Runella sp. SP2: one gene and its partners. The protein of the gene in region 2 interacts with the protein of the main gene of each other region in a pairwise test. Links are inferred from orthologs where the notes say so. Each region holds a gene or a part of one and is shown on either strand. Other genes may lie near its edges.

What was found. Proteins that work in one complex are often made in the same cells at the same time.
Region 1: the proteins of ung (region 2) and DTQ70_RS26960 interact in binary tests that used the Escherichia coli proteins (3 or more experiments, as listed by UniProt). The link is inferred for Runella sp. SP2 from one-to-one orthologs.
Region 3: the proteins of ung (region 2) and DTQ70_RS12550 interact in binary tests that used the Escherichia coli proteins (3 or more experiments, as listed by UniProt). The link is inferred for Runella sp. SP2 from one-to-one orthologs.

Annotation. Positions count from the first base shown.
Region 1 is NZ_CP031030.1:6,686,368-6,691,574, forward strand. The notes cover bases 1,737-4,520. They hold DTQ70_RS26960 (nucleoside-diphosphate kinase), read left to right. Parts: upstream 1,737-2,810; coding sequence 2,811-3,230; downstream 3,231-4,520. Other genes in these bases: DTQ70_RS26955 (bifunctional oligoribonuclease/PAP phosphatase NrnA), read right to left, coding at 1,737-2,689; DTQ70_RS26965 (response regulator transcription factor), read left to right, coding at 3,428-4,108; DTQ70_RS26970 (LytTR family DNA-binding domain-containing protein), read right to left, coding at 4,103-4,520. Also shown: DTQ70_RS26945 (FKBP-type peptidyl-prolyl cis-trans isomerase), read right to left, coding at 1-635; DTQ70_RS26950 (FKBP-type peptidyl-prolyl cis-trans isomerase), read right to left, coding at 694-1,605; more of DTQ70_RS26955, read right to left, coding at 1,661-1,736; more of DTQ70_RS26970, read right to left, coding at 4,521-4,837. UniProt on the Escherichia coli protein: Major role in the synthesis of nucleoside triphosphates other than ATP. The ATP gamma phosphate is transferred to the NDP beta phosphate via a ping-pong mechanism, using a phosphorylated active-site intermediate.
Region 2 is NZ_CP031030.1:537,356-542,566, forward strand. What follows is about bases 1,276-4,063. They hold ung (uracil-DNA glycosylase), read left to right. Parts: upstream 1,276-2,230; coding sequence 2,231-2,896; downstream 2,897-4,063. Other genes in these bases: DTQ70_RS02110 (cytochrome c), read right to left, coding at 1,276-1,628; apaG (Co2+/Mg2+ efflux protein ApaG), read right to left, coding at 1,760-2,146; DTQ70_RS02125 (ABC transporter permease), read right to left, coding at 3,003-3,734; pdhA (pyruvate dehydrogenase (acetyl-transferring) E1 component subunit alpha), read right to left, coding at 3,799-4,063. In the rest of the region: DTQ70_RS02100 (OmpA family protein), read left to right, coding at 1-273; DTQ70_RS02105 (O-methyltransferase), read right to left, coding at 311-1,120; more of DTQ70_RS02110, read right to left, coding at 1,149-1,275; more of pdhA, read right to left, coding at 4,064-4,818; DNA replication/repair protein RecF, read left to right, coding at 4,914-5,211. UniProt on the Escherichia coli protein: Excises uracil residues from the DNA which can arise as a result of misincorporation of dUMP residues by DNA polymerase or due to deamination of cytosine.
Region 3 is NZ_CP031030.1:2,983,877-2,989,168, forward strand. Bases 1,737-4,605 are described here. They hold DTQ70_RS12550 (class I SAM-dependent DNA methyltransferase), read left to right. Parts: upstream 1,737-2,373; coding sequence 2,374-3,837; downstream 3,838-4,605. Other genes in these bases: DTQ70_RS12545 (DUF4249 domain-containing protein), read left to right, coding at 1,737-2,328; DTQ70_RS12555 (PDDEXK nuclease domain-containing protein), read left to right, coding at 3,849-4,406; DTQ70_RS12560 (restriction endonuclease subunit S), read left to right, coding at 4,397-4,605. Also shown: DTQ70_RS12535 (phytanoyl-CoA dioxygenase family protein), read right to left, coding at 1-134; DTQ70_RS12540 (AraC family transcriptional regulator), read left to right, coding at 278-1,144; more of DTQ70_RS12545, read left to right, coding at 1,186-1,736; more of DTQ70_RS12560, read left to right, coding at 4,606-5,292. UniProt on the Escherichia coli protein: The subtype gamma methyltransferase (M) subunit of a type I restriction enzyme. The M and S subunits together form a methyltransferase (MTase) that methylates A-2 on the top and A-3 on the bottom strand of the sequence 5'-AACN(6)GTGC-3'.

The sequences.
Region 1 (5,207 bases), 6.1 Mb from region 2 along the record:
GCCAAGGTCTTTACAAACCGAAGCCCGTTTTCATTGTTTCTTTCTAACCCCAAAATCTTATTGGCTGCTACGTAGTCGTTGATTTGTTCTTCCTGCGTACGTACTTTTAGGATATTAATATCGTAGCGAATGGGAATGTACAATGGGGCTAACAACGAAACATCGCCAGAACCACGCAACGACCACGGTACAAAAAGCGTTACTTTGTCGGTCTCTCTTATTTTTTCATAAGGAGCATTCATCAGTACCTCAAACGACGGCACAGGGTTGAAACGGTAGGCCATTTCATAACCAGTAGTGGTGATGTCGTTGGTATTAAACGAACGGATAAACACATCTCCAAATCCTACTTGACTACTGTCAATGATGGTTCCATCAAGCCGCCTAGCGATGTAGCTAAACGTTACTTCATCTCCAATTTGAGGCTTCTGGAGGCTTGTGTCGGCATTGTTAACGATGTAAAATAAGCCCGTAGTAAGGCTATCAGCCACGAGTTTGTTCGCGCTCAGATAGTTTTTGATTTCGGTCTTATTTTCGAGTGTTTTACGATCTTGGTACACATCCTCCGTCTGTTTGCAAGCAAACATGGTTGCCACTATACTTGCCGCTGTACCTAAAATTAACTTTCCCCTCATTCTTGTTCGATTGAGTGTGTTTGATTGAGTTTGTTTGCGATTTGCAATGGTTGGCTGCTTACTGTTGCCCACCTACTGCGCCAGGCCCTGCGGGAGCTGCTGGTGCTTTTTTCACGTCCACCAATTCAACGTCAAATACCAATACAGAGTTTGGTGGAATCACGCCTGGAGAACCTGCCGTTCCATAAGCTAACGACGATGGAATGATAAACGTACATTTTCCGCCTTTTTTCATGGTCATAATTCCTTCTTCCCAGCCTGGAATCACCATTCCTTGGCCGATAGGGAAGTCGATGGGCTTACCACCACTTTGTGGATTTTTCACTGAGCTATCAAAAACCTTTCCGTCGAGGAGTTTGCCAGTGTAGTGTACGGTTACTACGTTTCCAGCAACGGGCTTCACGCCTGTTCCTTCCTGAGTTACTACATAGTTCAAGCCCGACGCCGTTTCGGTTGCGTTAAGTTTGTTTTTAGCTACGTAGTCGTCGATGATTTTAGCATCCGTTTTCACTTGCTTTTCGCGCGCCGAGGCTTGTGATTTCTGGAATTCTTGCTCATTCTGAACGTCCACAAGTTTTACCGTAAACTGAATGTCCGAACCTTTAGGAATACCTGGAGGGAGCGGTTGCATCATGCGTGTGAAGAGTGAATCGGCACTTACAAAAAACGACGCACTGTCTTGTTTTGAAATCATGGCAAGACCTTCTTCAAAGCTACCTTTGAAAGGAGGTACTTGAAGCATCATTTGCATTGGTTGGCCTTCTTTATAGGTATCACGCAAGACAGAGTCTTTGCTGTTTTTTAATACCAAATGAAACGTAAGAATATCGCCAACTTTTGGTTTGCGGCTATCAGAATGTTCATCGTGAATTTGATATTTAAGACCGGTTTCGCTGACACTAACACGGTTGTTGCAAGCAGCCATGAGGGCAGCTACCGAGAAAAAAGCAATGGTTGATTTAAATTTCATGAAATGAGTGCAAAGCACAGTTTAATTGTATTTGAATTGGGATGCGATTACAAGATTATTTTTTAACGTTTAAAAGCTCATTTTGGTATTCGGGTAATACCGATAATAAAAGCTCAGCGGTTTCTTTTAATGAGGTATTGGTACGCCCACCAGAGGCGTTTTTATGACCTCCTCCCGCAAAGTATTGATGGGCCAAGTCGCGCACCGAAAAATCAGACACTGAACGGAAGGATAGCTTGATTTCGTCGCGGCGTTCGATGATGAGTACCGACATGACGATGTTTTCGAGCGAAAGTCCATAATTAACAATGCCTTCGGTGTCGCCCATCTCCGATTGAAAACGTTTTAATTCTTCGAGCGATAAGGTCATATATACCGTACGGTATTCGGGTAAAACGGTAAGTTTTTCCGACAAAACATATCCTAAAAGCCGTGTACGACTGATGGTATTATTGTCAAAAATAGCCCGATGGACGTCGTTTACTTGCAAACCCGTTTTCATGAGTTCAGCCACGGCAAGGTGTACTTCGGGCGTGGTGCTTCCGTGTCGGAAAGAACCCGTATCGGTCATAATTCCCGCATACAAGCACTGGGCCATGGGCAAGTCCACCAGCGAGGCATCACCTAGTTGCTGAATGAGTTCAAAGACATACTGAGCGGTTGCAGCTTTGGATGTATCCGAAAACACAAAATCGGCAAAGGATTCTGGCTCTAAATGATGGTCAATGAGCACTTTGGTGGCCGTTGAAGCCAGTGCCAGTTCACCCAAGCCTTTGATACGATGCAGGGCATTAAAGTCTAAGCAGCAAATCACCTCGGCATCTTGTATTACTTGCTTGGAGCGTGCTTGAGACTGAACATTTTGGTCGTAAGTAATGACTTCATTAAAGTCAGGCATCCAGCGCAAATTGGCCGAACATTCGTTAGGAATGATGACCGTTGCACTGTGCCCTTTTTTTTGAAGGTATAATTTCCATCCCAAAGAAGAACCTATCGCGTCAGCGTCAGGATTTTGGTGGGTCAAGATGACAACACGTTTTTGGGGCGAATTGATGAGTTCGTAAAATGCGTTCCACTGTTGCATAGCTTGCAAAATTAGCAATTTTCTTAAAAAAGACCTGCTAGGTTTTCAAAACCTGTGTAGTCTGCGTAGTTTTGCCCCACTTTTTTATCGAAAATTGTTCATTTTAAATCACAACATACTAATGGCAACCAACAGAACATTCACCATGGTGAAACCCGACGCTGTAGAAGCAGGGAATGCAGGCGCAATTTTGAAGATGATAGAAGAAGCAGGATTCCGCATTGTGGCGTTGAAAAAAACATTGTTGACCCAAGAGCGCGCAGGACAATTTTATGCTGTACACGCCGAACGTCCGTTTTATGCCAGCTTGTGTGCTTACATGTCATCGGGCCCGATTTATGCGGCGATTTTAGAAAAGGAAAATGCCGTAGCAGATTTTCGTACGTTGATTGGGGCGACCAATCCAGCCCAAGCGGCCGAAGGAACCATCCGTAAATTGTTCGCCAAGTCGCTAGAAGCAAATGCCGTTCACGGTTCTGACTCGGACGAAAATGCAGCGATTGAAGGAGGATTCTTTTTCTCATTGACGGAGCAATTTTAGTGAAAAAATAGCCCAAAAAAACTTTAGGCTTCGAGGTATATCGAAGCCTTTTTTTTTGCCATTTTTCGTGAAACATCAATTTTGTGTAGATTTCACGGGCAAAAAAGTAGGTTTCACGGAAATGTCTTGCGTATGGGGTACAGCAACGCGTATCTTCAATACAGTTATAACCTGTAAAATCCCCCATAAGTAGAGAAATGAAAAATCCCGAAATGAGATTGCGGAAGATGGATTCGTCCGTATTAGTTGCCAAAGAAGAACCGTTTTCGTGTGAAGTATTGAGCAAGCTTTTAGAGAGCGAAGGCTTCGACGTTGTAGGAAGAGCTAACGAGTTGGATGATCTTATTCAGAAGATTCACACCAAGAAACCAAAGTGCGTGATTGTCGAGGCCAACTTGATAGGAAAAGAGACAAGTCACTTACTAAAGCAAATTGCAGAGGCATCGAGCCGACCTAAGATGGTTTTGTTTTTTAATGCCTCTAATTCGAGGGAACTCTCCAAAGCGCTGGACGCCAATTTTAACGGCTACCTGTACTCAGAAGATAAATTGGAGGAGTTGTACAAATGTTTGTTGTATATCCAGACGCAAACAAAATACTACAGCGATGGCTTCAAGGACCTCATGAAGAAGATGGGAGTCAATGAGGTGGATAGTGAAACGCACCGAAAGTTGAAGTCCCTTACGAAGCGAGAGCGGCAGATTCTGTACCTAGTAACCGAGGGGCTGACGGGCTATGAAATAGCCGACTCGTTGTCGATTAGTTATCGAACACTGGCAAATCATAAACAAAATTTAATTCAAAAACTAGGTATTGAGAGCAACCGACATTTACTCAAATTTGGGCTACAGATAAAATCGTACCTCAATACGCTATAGTTGTTTGCTAGGAAGGCTACGGTTTTCACTAAGCGATTTTTTGAAGGCATCCAGCCGAGTACGGGGCATCACGAGCTCTCGTGCTTGGTTGGTACCTTTGACATACACAAGGTATTTTCCTTTTTCCCAGTACGTATAGCTGTTAAGGTGATTCATGTTAATGATGCAACTTCGGTGAATTCGGAAAAAGTGAGTTGGATCAAGCTCTAGTTCTAACACAGATAGGGGTTTGGAGACTTGGAAGCGACCTTTGGGGTGTTCTACAAAGTATTTCTCCTCCACTGTTTCAAAAAAGTAGCAATCGTCAATTCTCAAAAATGCTTCACCCGTTGTGGCTTTCCCGTCAATGAATTTGATGTATTTGTCAGGAGACGCGGGACTATTGACGGTTATGGGGGTATTTATTGAAAATGTAGTAAATGATTTAGGTTCAGTAGCAGGGGCGGCTTCGACAACACTTTGTGGCGGAGCAGGAGGGGCTACTGTTTCTTTAACAACAGTGGCTGCTGGCGAAGAGTGCCGACGAAGTGCAATCGCTTTTTTCTGTGAATGTGTTGGAGTGAACGCATTTATTTCTAAAAAATCGCGAACAAGCGACACATTCAATAAAATATAGCCTAGAATTATGATGAACGGTAGGTACAAAAGATAGGTTTCGATGGTGAAACCATGCAAAATGTATAAATCGAGGTAGCGATTAAACGAGTAGTGGGGGAATTCGCGGAGCAAAAAGCGAACATGTAACGTAACAGGGAAAAAAAGAAAAAATGCTACAAAAAACAGCGGGAGGAATTTTAATTCATACCAAAGAATAGATAGGGTATTAAAGCTGATTTTGCGGATTCCCCAAAAACGGTGGTATATGTCAATTAGGAAGGATAGTATATATAAGGTACAGAACTCTGGTACTAAAATCCCGATTAAGATATTTTTGACATAACTAAAAAATGTCTGATATGAGACATAGATATCTAAGCGAGTTTTGGGGGATACAGCCCACCCGAGAATCTCGCAAAAGATTACTATAACCAACAAGAAAATAACCCCAGTCTTTGGGTTTTTATAGAAAGACCGATTAAGCGTCATCGACTTCATGGCT
Region 2 (5,211 bases):
GCACCACAGTTGGATGAACTGGTGGCGATTTTGCAAAAAAATCCAACGGCACGAATCGAGATACGTGGGCACACCGATAATGCTGGTGACTTTGACTTGAACGTCAAACTTTCGCGGGAGCGTTGCCAAGCAGTAGTCGAATACTTAAAAACAAAGGGCATCAGCGCTGACCGCCTCGAAAGCCGAGGCCGAGGGCCACTTGACCCCATTGCCCCCAATACTTCTGAAGAAAACCGCAAGAAAAACCGCCGAGTAGAGTTTGTCGCGCTTTAGATTGCCCTTTGCCAACTTGCCTTTTGCCCATTTGTTTTTACTTCCAAAACGGCCAACGAAGCACAAAATGCTGTTTGCGTTGCTGTTGCCGAAAAAAAACTAAACCCACGGCGGCTAAGTCGATGGTGGCTGAAACGGATGGGTGAGCTTTGATGTATTCCCACGCTTGTTCCATTTCGGGCGACCAGTGAATATCGTCAAAAACGAAGAGACTATCGTTGTGCGCTTTGGTTAAGCACGTCTCAAAATATCTTATTGTAGGTTCGTAGCGATGATTGGCGTCAAAAAAGACAAAATCAAGGCTTTGGGCGTCTTCAACGGCTTTGGGAAGTGCCTCGTCTAAATTTCCTACTACCGTCTGAATGGGTAACGGTTGCTGAGTTGATAACGCACGGTTGGCCCAGGTCTTAAAATTTTGCTGGGCAACGCTTGCCGTTTCGGGGCAGCCTTCAAAGGTAGTAATTTGAGCCGAGGGATTGGCTTGCGCCATGTAGAGCGTTGTCAGCCCAAGTGACGTGCCTAAATCAAAAATAGAATTATACTCAAAACGCTGAATGAGGCGATAGAACAACCGCGCCAACCGCGCCGATTTTTTGGAATGCTGGGCAATGTCTTTTACTTGTCGAGTAGAAGAAGCATTGACCCGAGAACCTGCGCCGTAGTCCGTGATTTTGAGGGTCTCTTGGCTATGAAGCATTGTTTGGCGGATGGCTTCAATGGCCTCGAAAGAAGGATGTTGGGCGTCTTTTTTTATTGTATTGAGGTACAAATCAAATACAAACGGAGAGTGAAGTCCGTGCTCGTCTTGAGCTTTCAAAAAGTAGTTGAAAAGCGAACGTAATTGCAAAATAAGTAGGGGGTTAAAACGGAGATTTTTAATTATTTGCTGCTTCTACAAAAGCTAGAACGGCTAAAATATCTGTTTGAGACAGGTGTTCAAAGGAAGGCATTTCTGCCCGATTGTATTGTTCATAAAGTTTTACAGCATACAAGTCTCCTTTGGTTAATTTATCTTTTGAATTTTTTACCCATTCAATAATCCATTTGGTATTTCTTCTTTCTTGAATTCCTCTTAAACCAGGGCCTACTAGAATTTCATCTTTGTAAGAATGACAACTTTTACAATGCTGTTCAAATAAGTAAAATCCTTTTACTTCGGTAGAATCAAGGTGAGAGACTGCTGAAGAAGAATCATACGTGAGGGTGCCGCAATATAATGTTGATTGAGGAGAGATTGGAGCGTTGGATAGATTTAAAAAAATGGCTATTACAGTCAAGAAAATTCCACAGACTGTGGCAAAAACTCCTAGGAGAATAAAGCTAAAAAGCTGCAAAAGTGCTTTCGTTTCATTCATCCGCACAGAGTTTTACAAATAAATTTCTTTAAGTAAAAGTGCAAAATCAATTGAGGCTAAAATTGCGACTAAATGTCTGAAAAACACTACGATTAACGGTTAACAGATAACAATTAACTGGGCGTAAGCACTCAATTCAAACGATAGGGCGCAATCATGGTAAATTCGGGAATGGCAACGTTAAACTGCTTTCCATCCACAAGGCGTTCCATGAGATAAGTCCCCACCATTTTGCCAATGCTAGTACGTAGGTTGCAGCCCGATACGTATTCGTGAATTTCGCCAGGTTCGAGCGTGGGTTGTTGACCCACTACGCCTTCCCCTTCTACTTCCCGAATGGTACCATTGGAATCAAAAATATGCCAATGCCTGCGTAGAAGCTGAACGGTATGCTCGCTGTGGTTTTCGATGGTAATGCGATACGTAAACACAAAATGAGCTTGCGCTGGGCTCGAATACTCGGGCTGATACTGCGTCAAAACGCTAACTCTCACACCTTCTGTTATCGCTGATGTCATGGTTGTTTGATACTTTCCTAACTTTGTAACCAAAATTAGGTCGTTGTAGTTGAAAAACCAATAGTTGACGCAAAAATTAGAAAAATGGACGTTAAAATTGACGCTTCGTGGAAAGCTCATTTGCAATCGGAGTTTGAGCAGCCGTATTTTGCTGATTTGGTGGCATTTGTACGAGAGGAATACAAAACCCAACAAGTCTATCCGCCTGGAAAACTGATGTTTAATGCTTTTGATAAATGTCCGTTTGACCAAACGAAAGTGGTGATTTTGGGACAAGATCCTTACCACGGGCGCGGACAAGCCAATGGCTTGTGCTTTTCGGTTAATGACGGGGTCACCAAACCGCCATCACTCATTAATATTTTCAAAGAAATCCAAGAAGACCTTGGGCAACCTTTTCCAGCATCGGGTAATTTGGAACGTTGGGCTGAGCAAGGAGTATTGCTGCTCAATTCAACCCTAACTGTACGAGAAGCAAGCCCAGGCTCGCACCAAGGGCGTGGCTGGGAGCTTTTTACGGATGCCGTCATCAAGTGTATCAACGACAAAAAAGAAGGGGTGGTGTTTATGCTTTGGGGGCGATATGCGCAAGATAAAGGAAAGATAATTGACCCCAAACGCCATTTTGTATTGAAGGCTAAACACCCTTCGCCGATGTCGGCCAACAGTGGCGGATGGTTCGGAACCAAACACTTTAGCCAAGCCAATAATTATCTTCGCGGGCGTGGGTTGGAAGAAATTATTTGGTAGAAAGAGGTTAGGTTGTGAGCCCTTGTGAGTCGGGTTGCTCACAACCCGATTCAAAAACGGGATAATGTCAGGTTGTAAGCAACCTGACTCACAGACGACACGTTCTTTACAAAAGCAAAAGTTGGGCGAGCAAATAATCGGCAATCAAAACGGCAATACAGCTGTTGGTCACGGCTGCGGTAGAAGCTTGCCCCACTTCGAGTGCTCCACCTTGGGTAAAAAAGCCTTTGAAGGAAGAGATTGACGTAATCAAAAAGGCAAAAAAGATTGATTTAATGAGGGCAAAAGGGATGTTGAACGTACGGAAATCGAAACGTAAACCGCGAATATAATCTTCAGGGGTAATTACGCCCGTGGCTACGCCTGCAACGTATCCTCCAAAGATTGAAAGAAAACCCGAAAGGATGACCAACATGGGAAACATGACGATGGCCGCTACGATTTTGGGGAGAACCAAGTACGAAATGGAGTTGATACCCATTACTTCAAGGGCGTCGATTTGCTCCGTAATACGCATGGTACCCAGTCCACCTGCAATGTGAGAACCTACTTTTCCTGAAAGTACAATACAGGTAATAGTGGGGGCGAATTCCAAAATACTACTGTCGCGCACAATGAGCGAAATGATGTAATTGGGAACAAAAGGACTTACTAAGTTGTCGGCCGTTTGGACGCAAGTTACTGCTCCCAAAAAGGTCGCCACAATCGCCACGATAAAGACGGAATTGATACCAATCTCAATACATTCGTCGAGTACCAACTTTACATAGACCCGAAACTTCTCACGGTTTCGTAGCAAAGACCCTAAAAAAATAAAATACCTTCCTAACGTTTTCATGGTTTTTGAGATAGTCGATAGTCCACAGTCGATGGTAAAATTACTATGGACTATCGACTATTGGCTAATCAACAATAAACGGATAATCAGGTTCTACGTACATATCCGTGAAGATTTCAGATGGATCTGGCCACGGAGACTCTTCCGAGAATTTTACAGACTCTTCTACAATTTGCTTGATTTTGGCATCAATCGCCGCAAGTTCTTCTTCGGTAGCGATGCCATTTGTCAAAATACGGTCTTTCGTCATTTCGATTGGGTCACGCTTTTTGTACTCTTCTACCTCCTCTTTGGTACGGTATTTTTGAGGGTCAGACATGGAGTGACCACGGTAACGGTACGTTTTGAATTCGAGGAAAGTAGGGCCATCGCCACGGCGAGCGCGCTCAGCAGCACGGCTAACAGCATCGTGTACGGCTTCTACATCCATGCCATCCACGGGTTCTGATGGCATATCGTAACCTTCGCCAATGGTATATAAATCGGTCACGTTAGAAGTACGATTGACCGACGTACCCATGGCGTATCCGTTGTTTTCAACGACGAAAATCACGGGGAGTTTCCACGTCATTGCCATGTTGAATGCTTCGTGTAGTGCACCTTGGCGAACGGCTCCGTCACCAAAAAAGCACATACAAAGATTTGATGTTTTGTTGTATTTTTCCGCAAAAGCAATACCAGCACCTAGTGGAATTTGCGCTCCTACGATACCATGGCCGCCAATGAAATTATGCTCTTTGTCAAAAATGTGCATTGAACCACCTTTTCCTTTGGTGGTACCCGTTGCTTTTCCGTACAACTCGGCCATAACAGCTTTGGGGTCTGTTCCTAGCGCTAATGGGAAGCCGTGGTCGCGGTAAGCTGTAATCCACTTGTCGTCTTTGGTAAGGGCACTGACACTTCCTGAAGAGCAGGCTTCCTGACCAATATAAAGGTGACAAAAACCACGTATTTTTTGTTGCCCATAGAGTTGTCCTGCTTTTTCTTCAAACTTACGTTGAAGCAACATCGACTCATACCAATACATGTATCTCTCTTTGGGATGGGTTATTTTAGCTGGGGTTGCTTTGGTTTTGGTTGCCATTTTTTACAATAAATAAGGTTTTCTGGTCAAACAATGAACGGTGAACTGTTGACTGTTCTATCTTTGCCACGCGAAATTAAGCATAAAACCATTCAATGCCACAGCTATACCTAGAAAAACTCCAACTTATGGGATTTAAAAACTACGAGGAGGGACGTTTTGAGTTTAGTCGTTCCCTCAACTGTATCGTGGGGGAAAACGGTAGTGGCAAAACCAATTTGCTCGATGCTATTTATTGGTTGGGGCTGACCAAAAGCGCGTTTCAGGTGCAAGATGCTTTTAGCATTCAGCACGAAGCTGATTTTATGATGGTGGATGGGGTATTCTGGAAAGATCATAAAACTGTCCAAATTACGTGCAGTTTGCAGCGTGGACAACGAAAAGTAATTTTGT
Region 3 (5,292 bases), 2.4 Mb from region 2 along the record:
CCGTAATACGCAATCGCCTCGGGGCTGAGCACATTTTTAAGCTTTACGTAACCATTTTCGCGGTAAAATGCCACTGCTTCCGCAGGTACAGCATAGGGAGTTGACAATTCTTCGAGCAAGGCTGACTTTTGCATAAATGTTTCGATTGGGTTGTTTGATGATGCAAAGTACCGTATTCGCTGAATTTCAAAAATTCTGTTTTTTAGCCAATTAATGTAGTATTTTAACTCTTATCATTGCTTATTTTAAAATAAAAAAGCAATATTCTACATTTTATATGCGACCGCTGCTTGAACAACTGACTTTTGAACATACCTCCTCCTTTCTTGTACGTGCGTTTGAACGTCCCTATTTCGACGCGCCTTGGCATTATCACCCCGAATTTGAACTTACTTACATCGTTCAGGGCGCTGGGCAGCGTTTCGTAGCCGATAGCATCGAGGCTTTTGAGGCAGGCGATTTGGTACTGCTAGGCGCCCACGTTCCGCATTTTTGGCGCAACTCCGTCGAATTTTACCAACATAACTCTAAGCTGACCGCCCAAGCCGTCGTTGTTCAATTTCCACCGCAGTGGGTTGCCGATTTCATCAACAAAATCCCTGATTTTAAATCCATTAGTTCATTACTTCTAAAATCAGAAAGTGGCCTTGTTTTTAGCTCCATCTCCCCCACCCTTCACCAAAAGCTCCTCCAACTTCCTACCCTTACAGAGGGCTTTCGGTTGGTGGCTTTGCTCGACATTTTATTGCAGCTTGCCACTCAAACGCCCTTTCGGTCGCTGGCAAGCCCTACGTATCGCCTTACCATCGACGACTCAGAAACCGAACGGATGAAACGTATTTTAGAATTTACGTTGGCCCACTTTCAAGAGGAAATTTCGCTCGAAACCATCGCTGATGTCGCCCATTTGACGGTGCCTGCTTTTTGTCGTTACTTCAAAAAACGAACAAAAAAAACGTACATCGAATACCTTAATCACCTCAAAATCAACCACGCGTGCAAACTTCTGACGACCTCCGAACTGAGTGTGGCTCAAGTTGGGTTTGAATGTGGATTCCACAATTTGTCTAATTTTCACCAAACCTTCAGGCGACAAATAGGTCAGTCACCCTTGGCCTTTCGAAAAACGAACCCCCTCAGGTAGTTTTTGGGCGTGTGGTTCTTTTTTAACTAATTCCACGCGCCATGACCTATCTATCTCGACTTTCATCCTTACTACTTTTCATAATTATTTGCTATCTGAGCGATGGCTGTATCGAATCCTATTCGCCACCTGAGGTGAATCAGGCACAAAATTACCTCGTGGTGGAAGGAACGCTCAACCCGTCTATTACCAGTGAAATACGTCTGAGTCGTACCCAAAAAGTCAAACAAACGGGGGCTACGTTGCTCGAACAACGCGCCCAAGTAAAAGTTGAAAGCGACCGAGGCAACAGTTATAACCTCGTCGAAACCCAGCCAGGCGTTTATACTTTAAAAGTATTTTCGGCAGCCGAAAATGAAAAGTTTCGACTACACATTCAAACCATTGGCGGCAAAGAATACCTTTCGACCTACGTCCCCCTCATCCAAACGCCTGCCATTGATAGCGTCACTTACCGTGTCAATCAAGCGCGTACCAACGTGCAAATATTCGTCAATACCCACGACCCGCTGAACAAAACTCGTTTTTACCGTTGGAACTTTGAAGAAACGTGGGAGTACCAAGCGCCCTTGTATTCGGGTTATGAAATAGTGGCCGGGAAAGTTAGAGCACGTACCGAAGACATCAACACCTGCTGGGGCAACCAAAAATCGGCGCAAATTACGTTGGCAAATACCCTGCGCCTAAGCCAAGATGTTGTTCAGGATGTTCCCCTCACAACGGTGTTGTCCACCAGCGGGAAATTAGGCAGAAGGTACAGCATTTTGGTACGCCAATACGGGCTATCGCGGGAAGAGTTTGATTATTGGGCGGCGCTTTCCAAAACCAACGAAATCACGGGCAGCCTCTTTGATGGACAACCCTCACAAATAACGGGCAATATCAGCTGCGTCACCTCGCCCGAAGAACCTGTATTTGGATTTTTCAGTGCTTCAACGCCCCAATTCAAACGGTTATTCATCACCGAATACTTAGGCAGGTTTACGGTACAAGACCAACTCTGCGAGCCCCTCGACACCCTTTCTGAGACCGAAATCATTCGTCAATCGACCAATGCTTCATTTTTGGTACTTATCGAGTACCCCGTGCCAGGTTCGGTCATTCCTTTTTACACCATCGGCAGCATCCCGTGCAGCGATTGCCGCACCCAAGGCGGCACGAACAAGCGGCCTGCGTATTGGTAGAAGGGGGGGATTTGATAACTTTGTAAGTTTACTATTAAAAAAACTATGATTACTGGAGACCTAAAATCGCAAATAGACAAAGTATGGGAAGCATTTTGGACGGGTGGCCTCTCTAACCCCATCACCGTTATTGAACAGATGACCTATTTGCTTTTTATCCGCCGCCTCGACGAGCTGCAAACCCAAAAAGAGTCCAAAGCCAATTTGCTCAAAAAGCCCATTGAAGACCCCATTTATACCGCCGATGAGGCCGAACTGCGTTGGAGTCATTTCAAAAATATGGACCCCGAGGTGATGTACCGCCTTTTTACCAAAGACCAAGGCGTCTTTGACTTCCTGCGCAACGTGGGCAACAAAAGCGCGGCTTTTAGCAAATTTATGAAGGGCGCTACGTTTATGATCCCTACGCCGAGGTTGCTGGCGCAGGTGGTGGAAATGATTTCCAACATCAACATGAGCGACCGCGACACCAAGGGCGATGTCTATGAGTACCTCCTGAGCAAAATTGCCTCCGCAGGCCAAAACGGGCAGTTTCGCACGCCCCGCCACATCATCCGTATGATGGTGGACATGGTGCAGCCTACCCTCGAAGACGTCATTTGCGACCCCAGTTGTGGCACGGCGGGCTTCCTCACCGTGGCGGGCGAGTACATCCGCGAGCATTTTGAAAAAGACTTATACACCGACAGCGTCAAGGCGCATTTTCAGCAGAAAATGTTTATAGGCATGGAGTTTGACCCGACCATGATTCGCATCGGTGGCATGAACCTCATGCTGCACGGCATCGAAAACCCGCAACTGATGGACGTGGACGCCCTCAGCGAAGCCAATACGGGTTTTGCCGACAAAGCCACCCTCGTACTGGCCAATCCTCCCTTCAAAGGCAGCCTCGACCGCGAGGCCGTGGATGGGAAAATACTGGCGGTGGTGGACAGCAAAAAAACCGAATTGTTGTTTTTGGCCTTGATTTTGAAGGGCCTCAAACTCGGTGGCCGCTGTGCCGTGATTGTACCCGACGGCGTGCTGTTTGGCAGTAGCAAAGCCCACCTCCAAATCCGCCAAGAACTCATTGACCGCCAGAAACTCCAAGCCGTTATTTCGATGCCCAGCGGGGTGTTTAAGCCTTATGCGGGGGTAAGTACGGCCGTATTGGTGTTTACCAAAACCAACAGCGGCGGCACCGACCAAGTGTGGTTTTATGACATGCAGGCCGATGGTTTTAGCCTCGACGACAAACGCCAGCCCGTAGAGGCCAACGACATTGCCGATATTGTAAACCGCTACCACCACCTCCAAGCCGAAAGCACCCGCCGCCGCACCGACAAGAGTTTTATGGTGCCGCTCAAAGAAATACAGGACAACAAGTACGACCTGAGCATCAACCGCTACAAAGAAGTGGTCTATGAAGAAAAAACCTACGAAAAACCCAGCGTGATTATTGGGCAAATCGAAGCCTTGGATGCCGAACGTGCCGAGTTGTTGAGCCAATTAAAAGCGATGCTGGCATGAAGGATAAATCTATGAATTTTGAAACTTTGGTCTCGATAATTGAGCAAACGCACCTACACTTTCAACAACAGGCGGTAAAAGTCTTTGAAGACAATAATTTGTATGACTTTTTGGGACTCAGAAGCGATGGTCTAATCGAGGAAAAAAATCTCGAAACCGCTCTGCTCAACCATCTGCAAGATTTTATTCAGGAACTTGGACTCGGATTTTGCTTTGAATGTCGACAAAAACGCATTTTGATTGATGATGAATATTTCTTTGCGGATTTGGTGTTTTACCACCGAATTTTGAAATGCCATGTGATTATTGAACTGAAAGTTGATGCCTTCAAACACGAATACCTTTCGCAACTCAATACCTATGTGGCCTATTATAATGCCGAGGTAAAGCGCGACGATGACAACCAATCCATTGGCATATTGCTCTGTACCGAAAAAGGAAAAAAATTGGTAGAATACGCCACCGCAGGCATGGACAACCAACTCTTTGTATCCAAATACCTGCTCGAACTACCCAAAAAAGAACAACTCGAAGCATTTATCTTAAATGAACTCAAAGCATGGAAATAGAAACAATAAAGAATAATAGTGGTGTGAAGTGGAAAATGGTGAAGTTGGGGGAGGTTGTTGATATAAAAAATGGAAGGGATCATAAGAAAGTAAATAATGTCAATGGCCAGTATCCTATCATTGGAAGTGGTGGAATTATGGGCTATGCTGATGATTTTCTGTGTGAAGGAAATGCGACAATAATTGGCAGAAAAGGCTCTATAAATAACCCGATTTATATTGAGTCCCGATTTTGGAATGTCGATACAGCATTTGCATTATGTCCAAAAAAAGAGATTGAGCCTAAATTCTTCTATTACTTCTGTACTACCTACAATTTTGCAAAACATAATAAGGCAACTACACTACCCAGTTTAACTAAAACGGATTTATTAGAAATCCAAATCCCTCTCCCACCTCTCCCCGTTCAAAAGCGGATTGCGGAGATACTGGATGCTGCCGATGCCTTGCGCCGCAAAGACCAAGAACTCCTCAAAAAATACGACGAACTCGCCCAAGCTATTTTTATTGATATGTTTGGCGACCCCGTGAAGAATGAAAAGGGGTGGGAGGTGAAACTTTTTGGAGAATTATTTGATACACGGTTAGGCAAAATGTTGGATGCAAAAAAACAGGTAGGCAATACAAAATATAAATATTTAGGAAACTCAAATGTCCAATGGTTTAGATTTCAACTTGAAGATTTAGCAGAAATGGAGTTTGAAGAAAAAGATTTATCTACATTTGAATTAAAAGACGGGGACATACTGATATGCGAAGGGGGAGAGGTTGGTCGTTCGGCAATTTGGAGAGGTGAAAAAGAAGATATTTATTTTCAAAAAGCCATTCACCGAGCACGGGCGAAGTCTCAAAATATAACTTCCGAATATACTGTTATGTTGTTTTG